One region of the uncultured Chloroflexus sp. genome, then DNA from elsewhere that is predicted to be linked to it. Evidence: riboswitches for the same ligand, from Rfam matches in the RefSeq annotation. Region 1 holds a riboswitch; the other holds the start of a gene.
The links. A riboswitch is a leader RNA that binds a small molecule or an ion and turns the genes downstream of it on or off. The one in region 1 is predicted to bind FMN.
Positions count from the first base shown of each region.

Region 2: it holds a riboswitch for FMN, as region 1 does, so the genes downstream of both, Q1A00_RS11600 (ABC transporter permease) here and ribD (bifunctional diaminohydroxyphosphoribosylaminopyrimidine deaminase/5-amino-6-(5-phosphoribosylamino)uracil reductase RibD) in region 1, are expected to answer to the same signal.

Region 1 covers NZ_CALLJH010000019.1:49,600-54,013, forward strand. Annotated here, with positions in the region: gene Q1A00_RS07655 (M20/M25/M40 family metallo-hydrolase) at 1-402, opposite strand, end outside; gene Q1A00_RS07660 (glycosyltransferase) at 460-1,566, opposite strand; FMN riboswitch at 1,804-1,966, shown strand; gene ribD (bifunctional diaminohydroxyphosphoribosylaminopyrimidine deaminase/5-amino-6-(5-phosphoribosylamino)uracil reductase RibD) at 2,147-3,298, shown strand; gene Q1A00_RS07670 (riboflavin synthase) at 3,301-3,912, shown strand; gene Q1A00_RS07675 (bifunctional 3,4-dihydroxy-2-butanone-4-phosphate synthase/GTP cyclohydrolase II) at 3,893-4,414, shown strand, end outside.
Region 2 covers NZ_CALLJH010000032.1:48,227-52,640, reverse strand. Annotated here, with positions in the region: gene Q1A00_RS11610 (MaoC family dehydratase) at 1-685, shown strand, start outside; gene Q1A00_RS11605 (DUF4129 domain-containing protein) at 824-2,338, opposite strand; FMN riboswitch at 2,683-2,807, shown strand; gene Q1A00_RS11600 (ABC transporter permease) at 2,962-3,765, shown strand; gene Q1A00_RS11595 (ABC transporter substrate-binding protein) at 3,843-4,414, shown strand, end outside.

The DNA.
Region 1 (4,414 bases):
GCCTTGGGTCGCTAGCCACGCCTCGATTGCTTGAATGCGCAGCATCAAGTTACCTTTATTATCAGCAACGCCGCGCCCATACAGCTTGCCGTCACGTTCAGTCAACTCGAATGGCGGGCTGTCCCACAACTCCAGCGGTTCCGCCGGTTGCACATCGTAGTGGTCGTAGATCAGCAGGGTACGCGGGCCGTTGCCGATTGTGGCATAGACCATGGGGTTGCCGCCATCGGCAGTGAGCAGGCGGGTTTCGGCGCCAAGCTGTTGCAACCGCTGCGCAACGAACGCCGCGGTTTCGGCAATGTTGCGATTTTGGGCTGCAACTGAGGGTAAGCGAATCAGATCGGCCAATTCGACGCGAAAGCGCTCCCGGTTGGCGTCAATGTAGGCGGCAAAACGTTCCATAATAGTTGCTCCGTCCAATATTCGGTTCCACGCCGGTATTATAAGGCAATATGGCGGTTACGTGCGGTTGCAGATTTCGGCGTACACTGTTTCGATCCGATCCAACATGCGTTCAAGGCGGAATTCGGCTAGCGCCCGTTCCCGTCCAGCTAGCCCCAATGCGCGGGCACGAACTGGGTTGGCGAACAGCTCGGCCAGAGCGCGGGCCAGCGCTGGCGGGTTATCGGGCGGCACGACGAAACCGGTGCGGCCATGGATGGTCACATAGCTCGTGCCGGTGCCTAGTTCGGTGCAGATCACCGGCAGCCCGGCCATTTGGGCTTCGATCTGAACAATGCCGAAGGCTTCGCTGGGGGCAACCGATGGCAAGACAAAGACATCAGCGATCGCGTAGAGGGCGCGCAGCGTCACGTTGTCAACTGCGCCGAGCACATGCACTCGCTCGCCTATGCCCAATTCGTTCGCTAAGCGGGCGAGATCACTGCCGCGCACAGTGGCATCCCCTCCGGCAATGATCGCATGGCCGCGTGGGAGCAGCGCAAGCGCGCGCACGAGTCGATCAACGCCTTTGTAGTAGCGCAGCCGGCCAACGAAGAGCGCATTGGGGCCGGGGAAGCGGCGGCGCAAGGCGGCGACGAGCGCCGGATCGGGCAAGGGCAGCGGTGGCAGGCCGAACGGCACGACTCGCACTCGTTCGCGGTGGCGGGCCAGCCATAGCGATGATTGAACGATCGCTGGGCTACTGGCAATAATGCAAGCAGCGCGGCGCAAGGTGTGGTGAATCAGCGGCGCCGTGAGCGCACCTAGCACGCGCTGGCGCACGATGTCGCTATGGTAAGTGACAACGAGCGGCGCGCGAGTGGCCAGCAGGGCGAGGTCGCCAACTGGATATGGGTGGTGGAAGTGGATCAGGTCGGGCCGGCAGCGGGTTACCTGCCAGAGCAGGGCCGGACTGATGGGGGCGCGGGCAAGGGTGAGTAGACGTGGCGTAGCGATCAGTTCGACGCCGTTGCGCCATTCGTGCCGGCCCTGTCGTCCCGGTGCGACGTAAAGCACTGTGACTCGGTGGCCGCGGGAGGCTAACCCTTCACTGAGCAGTTGCAGATGGCCTTCGATGCCGCCTTGCACTGGCGGGTAATCTTTGTAGAGTTGCAAGATGTGCATAGGGCGAATGATACACACAAAGACGATTGACGCAAAGTGCGAAGTGAGTAAAGCCGGACGGCTGTCTGGCTCCGTCAAGACGTGGAGATTTTTGACGCGAAGGCGCGCATGGGTTGTTGGGTAGCCCCCACCCCAGCCCTCCCCCGTTGGCGGAGTGAGCCTCACTCTTCCTTAGAAGGGGAGCACGCCTGCTGCGCATGCTTGCTAGTTGGTGTACAATAGAGTAACAACTCAATACGTAACCTTCGGGGCAGGGTGAGTCTGAGGTTCGCCATCGCGTGAACAGCAGGCAATTCCCGATCGGTGGTATAGCCCACGAGCGGATTGTCGTAACCGGCAATCTGCACGATCCGGTGAAATTCCGGGGCCGACCGTATAGTCGGGATGAAAGAAGGGTTCGTTGCAACGTGTGCTCTACGTGCTTTTCTTAGGGCCGTGTTGCGCATAGTTTGCATGCCCCGAACACATTGTTTGTTCGGGGTTTTCGATTGAACGCGGCTGTGACCAGCATGCCGAACGTTCTGATTCGCATTGCCCCGAAGGAACAAGGTTCGCCAGAACGTTCCTTTGGGGTTTCGTTATGTCTGCGCAGCACCAAATCTACATGCGCCGCGCGCTCGAACTTGCGCGGCAAGCAGAAGGCCGTACCAGTCCAAACCCCATGGTCGGCGCCGTCATAGTGAACAATGGGCGTATCGTCGGTGAAGGCTATCACCATCGGGCTGGCGCGCCCCATGCTGAGATTGAAGCCCTGCGCGCTGCTGGTGAAGCCGCGCACGGGGCAACGATGTACGTCTCGCTTGAGCCGTGCGCGCATTATGGTCGTACTCCACCTTGCACTGATGCGCTGATCGCCGCCGGTATTGCTGAGGTTTACTACGCCATCGGGGATCCCAACCCGCGGGTGAATGGCAAAGGCCATGCCCAACTTGCCGCTGCCGGCATTCGCGTGCATCACGGTCTCTGCGCTGCCGAGGCCTACCAACTCAATCGGGCGTATTTCAAGCATATTACCACCGGCCAGCCATTCGTGACTGCAAAGTTTGCGATGAGTCTCGATGGCAAGATCGCCACCGTCACCGGCCAATCGCGCTGGATCAGTAATCTTGCCTCGCGCCAGCGTGTGCATGCGCTGCGGAATGTCACCGATGCTGTGCTGGTGGGGGCGGGAACGGTGATTGCCGATGACCCCTCTCTGACCACGCGCTTGATCGGCGATCAACCGGGTTTGCCGCGCGATATTCGCCATCCGGTACGCATTATCGCCGATAGTCGCGGGAGGACGCCACTGTCTGCTAAAGTGTTCGATCCAGTGTTGCCCGGCCAGACGGTGCTGGCGACGACGGCGCAGGCATCTGCCGATCACCGCTGCGCTCTAGCTGCGCGCGGCGTTGAGGTGTGGGTGTTGCCCGCCGATGAACAGGGTCGGGTAAGCCTGCCGGCATTGCTTGCGGAAATAGGTCGGCGTGGCTTCACGAGCCTCTTGGTTGAGGGGGGCAGCGAACTCCTTGGCGCGCTCTTCGCAAGCCGATTGGTCGATCGGGTGTGGGTCTTTCTCGCGCCCATGATTATCGGCGGTCGCGACGCGCCGGGGCCGGTTGGCGGGTTGGGTTGTGCGACGATTGCGCAGGCAGTGCGTTTGGGTCAGTTCCAGCTTGAACCGATCGCAACTGATGCTTCCTCAGCGCCTGATGTGTGGATTCAGGCCGATGTGATCTATCCAGAGGTGTAACGATGTTTACCGGCATTATCGAAGAGATAGGGATCGTCGAACGGTTAAGCCAAGCCGAAGGCGGCTGGTCGCTGACGGTACAAGCCGTTACAGTGCTAGAAGGCACTGCGTTAGGGCACAGCATTGCCGTGAATGGAGCGTGTCTCACTGTTACGGCCCTGACCGACGGTAGCTTTACGGTTGGTCTCTCGCCAGAGACACTGCGCCGAACGAACCTTGGCGAGGTGCAGCCCGGTGACGGGGTCAACCTTGAACGCTCGCTGGCGGTCAATGGTCGGATTGGCGGGCATTTTGTGCAGGGCCATGTGGATGGCACCGGTGTGATCCGCTCGTTCCGTCCAGAAGGCGATTCCCTCTGGGTGACGGTCGAGGCTGAGCCTGCATTGCTGCGCTATATCGTGCCGAAAGGCTACATCGCGGTTGATGGTACGAGTCTTACGGTGGTGGATGTTCTGCCTGATGCGTTCACATTTATGCTGGTCGCTTACACGCAACAGCATATTACCTTGCCGCGCAAGCCAGTTGGTAGTCGCGTCAATCTCGAAGTGGATGTGCTAGCCAAGTATGTGGAGAAATTCCTTGGGGAGGCGCCTTATGCCATTCGCGAGCGTTGAAACCGCTATCGCCGATGTTCGAGCCGGTAAGTTTGTGATCATTGTTGATGATGAAGACCGTGAGAACGAGGGTGATCTGGCGATTGCCGCCGAATTTGCCACACCACAGGCGATTAACTTTATGGCGCGAGAGGGGCGTGGCCTGATCTGCGTCGCGATGACCGGCGAGCGGCTCGATGAACTGCGGATTCCGCTGATGGTTCAGCCTTCCGAGAACACCACTCGCTTCGGTACCGCCTTCACCGTTTCGGTTGAAGCGCGGCGGGGAGTAACGACCGGCATCTCGGCGTTTGATCGCGCCACCACGATCCGTACTCTGATTGATCCGACTACCCGACCCGAAGACCTCGCTCGGCCCGGCCATGTCTTTCCCCTCCGCGCTGCTGCCGGCGGTGTGTTAGTGCGCCCCGGCCAAACTGAGGCTTCTCTTGATCTGGCGCGACTAGCCGGGCTTTACCCAGCAGCGGTGATTTGCGAAATCATGAACCCCGACGGCACGATG
Region 2 (4,414 bases), on a different contig from region 1:
CCATTCAGTTGGTGTGAATCAACGTAACGAGACGGTACTTGAGTACATGCGCTGGGTGATGGTGCGTAAACGCGATCTCGATGCACCGGCCCCCGAACCGGTTGTACCACCGCTGCCCGACTCGGTGCCGGTGACTGATCTGGTAGTACCTTACCACATTCAACCCGGCCAGTACGATCTGGCCCGCGCCGGCAGCCCGTATCTATGGGAAGATTACGAGGTCGGCGAGAAGATCGATCACATCGATGGCGTAACAATCGAAGAAGCCGAGCACATGCAGGCCACTCGCCTCTACCAGAACACGGCCCGCGTCCACTTCAACCTTCACGTTGAGCGTGAAGGTCGGTTTGGTCGACGGATCGTCTACGGTGGGCACATCATCAGTCTCGCCCGTTCGCTCTCGTTCAATGGCTTGGCCAACGCGCTCAGCATCGCGGCGATTAACGGTGGTCGCCACACCAATCCCAGCTTCGCCGGTGATACCATCTACGCTTGGTCAGAAATTCTCGATAAGATAGAGATTCCGGGGCGTAATGACATCGGCGCGCTACGGGTGCGCACCGTCGCTGCCAAAGATCGGCCCTGTCACGACTTCCCCTACCGCGACGCCGAGGGGAACTATGATCCGGCAGTGGTGCTCGATTTCGATTATACGGTGTTGATGCCGCGACGAGCGGTGGTATAAGCAATGCAAAGACGCAGAGATCGCAAAGGATGGAAACGCAAAGACGCAAAGGTCGCTAAGTATTGGGCCGGCTAGGAGTGCGAGCTTGCCCCTGACCGTTCTGATCGCAAAAACCTTTGCACCCTCTGCGCCTTTGCGTTATTCCCCTTCTACGCCTTTGCCATCTCTGCACCTTTCCTTGACCTTTTTTCGGAACCGGCGCAGCAGTGTGCCTAAGTGTCGCTGTTCGGCCCGATCTGAGGCACGACCGGCATAGGCGGCGCGGTGGTAAGCGGCTGTCAAGGCGCGCAATTCATCGCCGACCTCAACCAATTGTTGCGCCGTACTATCGGCAAACTCAGCCGGGGTTTGTGGCGGATGGCGTGGATAGCCGTGGGCCGCAGCGTAGCGTAGAGCAGCGTGGTAAGAAACGATAGCGGCATCGAGCGGGGCAGGCCGCGGATGAGACGCTCGCAACCGCTGAGTGGTTCTGGGCAACTGCGGTCGCCAAAAACGCCGTTTTCGCAACTGTGCGCGCGCCTGTGCCCACCAATCCGGCAATTGCGCCCACACCTGCTGTACCCATCCCTGCCGGCGCGCAATTGTCCAGAAGGCCAGCCCGGTCAAGATCGCGATACAGATCCAAAAGACAATGCCGGGCCACAATGGCGGTTCGCTTGGCACTGGCGGCGGCACCATTGGCGGAGCGATTGGCGTTGCCGGCGTAGCTGTTGAATTCATCAGCGAGGTGAGCAGCATCAGTAAGAGCAGTGGCAAGAGCGCTACTAGGCTAAGTAGACCAATGAAGAGCAGCGAGAGAGTCATCGCTATTAACAGCGCGATCCCTCCCAGCAAAAGCAGACCCTCGCGCCATCCTTCTGGCACGAGCGGCGACCGCTGGGCCGGCAACGCTAGCGCCAACAGAATAACTAACCCGATCGTCGCGATGCTCAGCCAGCGCCAGCGCCGGTTGACCTCAGGCGCAATCTCGGCCTCATCGCTCTGCCAATCGGCTAGCAAGGCGCGTCGTTGGGCCAGCGCGATCAACCACAACCCGCCGGCAAGGTAGAGCGCCATCCACAGGATTGAGGCAGGGGTTTGGACGCTCTGCCGGCCCAACACCACCAGCATCGCTAACCCACCCCAGCCGGCTCCGCGACTGATAGCCGCAACTGCGGCTTGCCGGCGGGCTGTCGCGTCACTGCGGTAGAAGAGCAAATCCAAGCTCTGTAACGGAGTCTTGAGCGGAGGGTTCGGTGTTAGCGCCGCAATCGCAGCGATTCCGCTGCGGCTGAGTACAGCGACGGCCAACAGCGCCAACAGACAAAACAGAAACGGCGCATCGAACGCAGCCAGCGGATCAGTAATCCATGTCCCCATCGCAGTCCAGCCTTGGGTGCCTTGGCCCACTGTCGCCACGATGCGGGCTAGCGCCACCAAGCCGAACACCTCGGCAGCCAGATAACGCACTGCCCCCCCTTGCGTCTCGTGCAAGCCGGCCACCATCCGGCTCCGCAACGCTACTGCCTCTAGCCCGACCAACACGCTTGCCCCGCTCAGCCAGAGTGACTGCCAGCCAGTTCGCTCGGCGACTGTGTCGCTGATTACAGTCAGCGGCAGTGTGATCAGCAGTGTTATTAACAATGCTGGACCGAAGAATGAGGGTTGGTTCATACGTTCATTATACGGCGAGTGGCGAATGATGCCTAGCAAGGGGCTTCCGCTCTTGTCTTGTATGTGCGCGTAGCGCCAGTAGGCAGAATTCAGGCCACCCCCGGCCCCTCCCCCACCCCCAGCCCCTCCCCCCCGCGGGGAGAGGGGGTATGGCCCCCAGCCCCTCCCCCACGCGGGGGGAGGGGGGATATCGTTGCGCAAGCGCGGGTTTGAAACCCACCCCTTCCCGTTCAGAGAGATGGGAACGGTGCTCATACGGTTGGTGCGTGGGCACACTGCGCAACACTCTGAACCACCCCATCCTTGACACCATCCTACAATTGATGCTATGATCACCGATGACAAACGATCTTCGGGGCAGGGTGAAATTCCCGATCGGTGGTATAGCCCACGAGCGTGTTGAGAGGCACGCAGGATCCGGTGCAACTCCGGGGCCGACGGTTATAGTCCGGATGTAAAGAAGATCCAGATATGGGCAATGGTGGGCGACGCGCGCAGTGCGCGCCTTCGTTTCGTTGCCGTTGCAGGCGGGATCATTACCCGCTCTGTTCCCGTATCTGTCCCCCGAAGAGCGTTGGCTCGGCGGGGGTTTTTGATTCCCCGCCAGAAAGGAGATGGTAACGATGCAGCAAACGCTCCCAATGCCCACGACTGCGCCGCGGCCTAAGCCGTGGCGACGCTTTGAATGGCCGGCGCTCGGCTTGCCGGTGACACTGATAGCATTGCTTGCGCTCTGGCAGACGGTGGTGAACATCAGCGGCTACCCGGCTTTCATTCTCCCCTCGCCAGCACTGGTGGCAACGCGCTTTTGGCAGGCGTTGAGCAGCGGGCTGCTCTGGCAACATACCGCAGCGACGCTCAGCGCGGCACTCGGTGGTTTTGCGCTGGCGTTGATGGTCGCGCTGATCCTTGGCTATACCCTCGCCCATATCCGCTGGCTCGAACAGGCAATAGCGCCAGTGCTCGCAGCGAGTCAAGCCATCCCGGTAGTAGCGGTCGCACCGCTGATCATCCTCTGGTTTGGGGCCGGTCTGACCTCGAAGGTGCTGGTTGCCGCACTCATTACCTTCTTGCCGATCCTCATTGGCACGATCGTCGCTATTCGTAGCATTCCGCGTGAGCTGATTGAGATGGCGTACATTAGCGGGGCGAACCGCTGGCAACTGCTGCGCTACGTCGAAGCGCCGCTGGCGCTGCCGGTACTGTTCGGCGGCGTGCGCACCGGGTTGGCGTTGGCCACAACCGGCGCGGTGGTGGGCGAATTTGTCGCTGGTCGTACCGGCTTAGGGGCGTTGATCAACATTGCTCGCGGCTTGTTTGACACGCCATTGATCTTTGTTGCGCTAGCAACCCTCGCCCTGATTACCCTCGCCCTCTACGTATTGGCTGGTCTGCTCGAGCGGTTGTTGGTGCGGTGGGAAGCGTAAACACAGCTTTGGCACGGTTGAAGCACTCTTGCGTATCGGGCGAACAGGCAGATGACAACTATTCTAACGAGGGAACAATGATGAAACTGCGTTTTGTACTTTTCCTTACCCTGATCACCTTCATCATCACGGCGTGCAGCGCACCGGCTCCGGCGCCAACGGCTGCTCCTACGAGCGCACCGGCGGCCAACCCACAGCCGGAACTGCGCAAAGTAACGCTGGCTATGTCGTATATCCCAAACATTCAGTTTGCGCCGTACTACGTCGCTGCGGCCAAAGGATACTACGCCGCTGAAGGGATAGAAATCACCTTCGACTACAACTTCGAGAACGACGTGTTACAACGGGCAGCAACATGGCCGGCTAGTGGGGTAGCCTTTGCCACTACGAGCGGCACCTCGGTGCTCTTGGCTCGGCAGCAAGGATTGCCGGTCAAGACGGTCATGACCCTGTACCAACGCTTCCCGATCGCGTTTTTTGCCAAGGCGAACGTACCTCTGACGAGCGTGAACGATCTGCGCGGGCAGACGATCGGCATTCCCGGTCGCTTCGGCGAGAGCTTCTACGCGCTGCTAGCGGCGCTTTACGCTGGCGGTATGAGCGAAGCTGATGTGACCGTGCAAGAGATCGGATTCACCCAAGCAGCAGC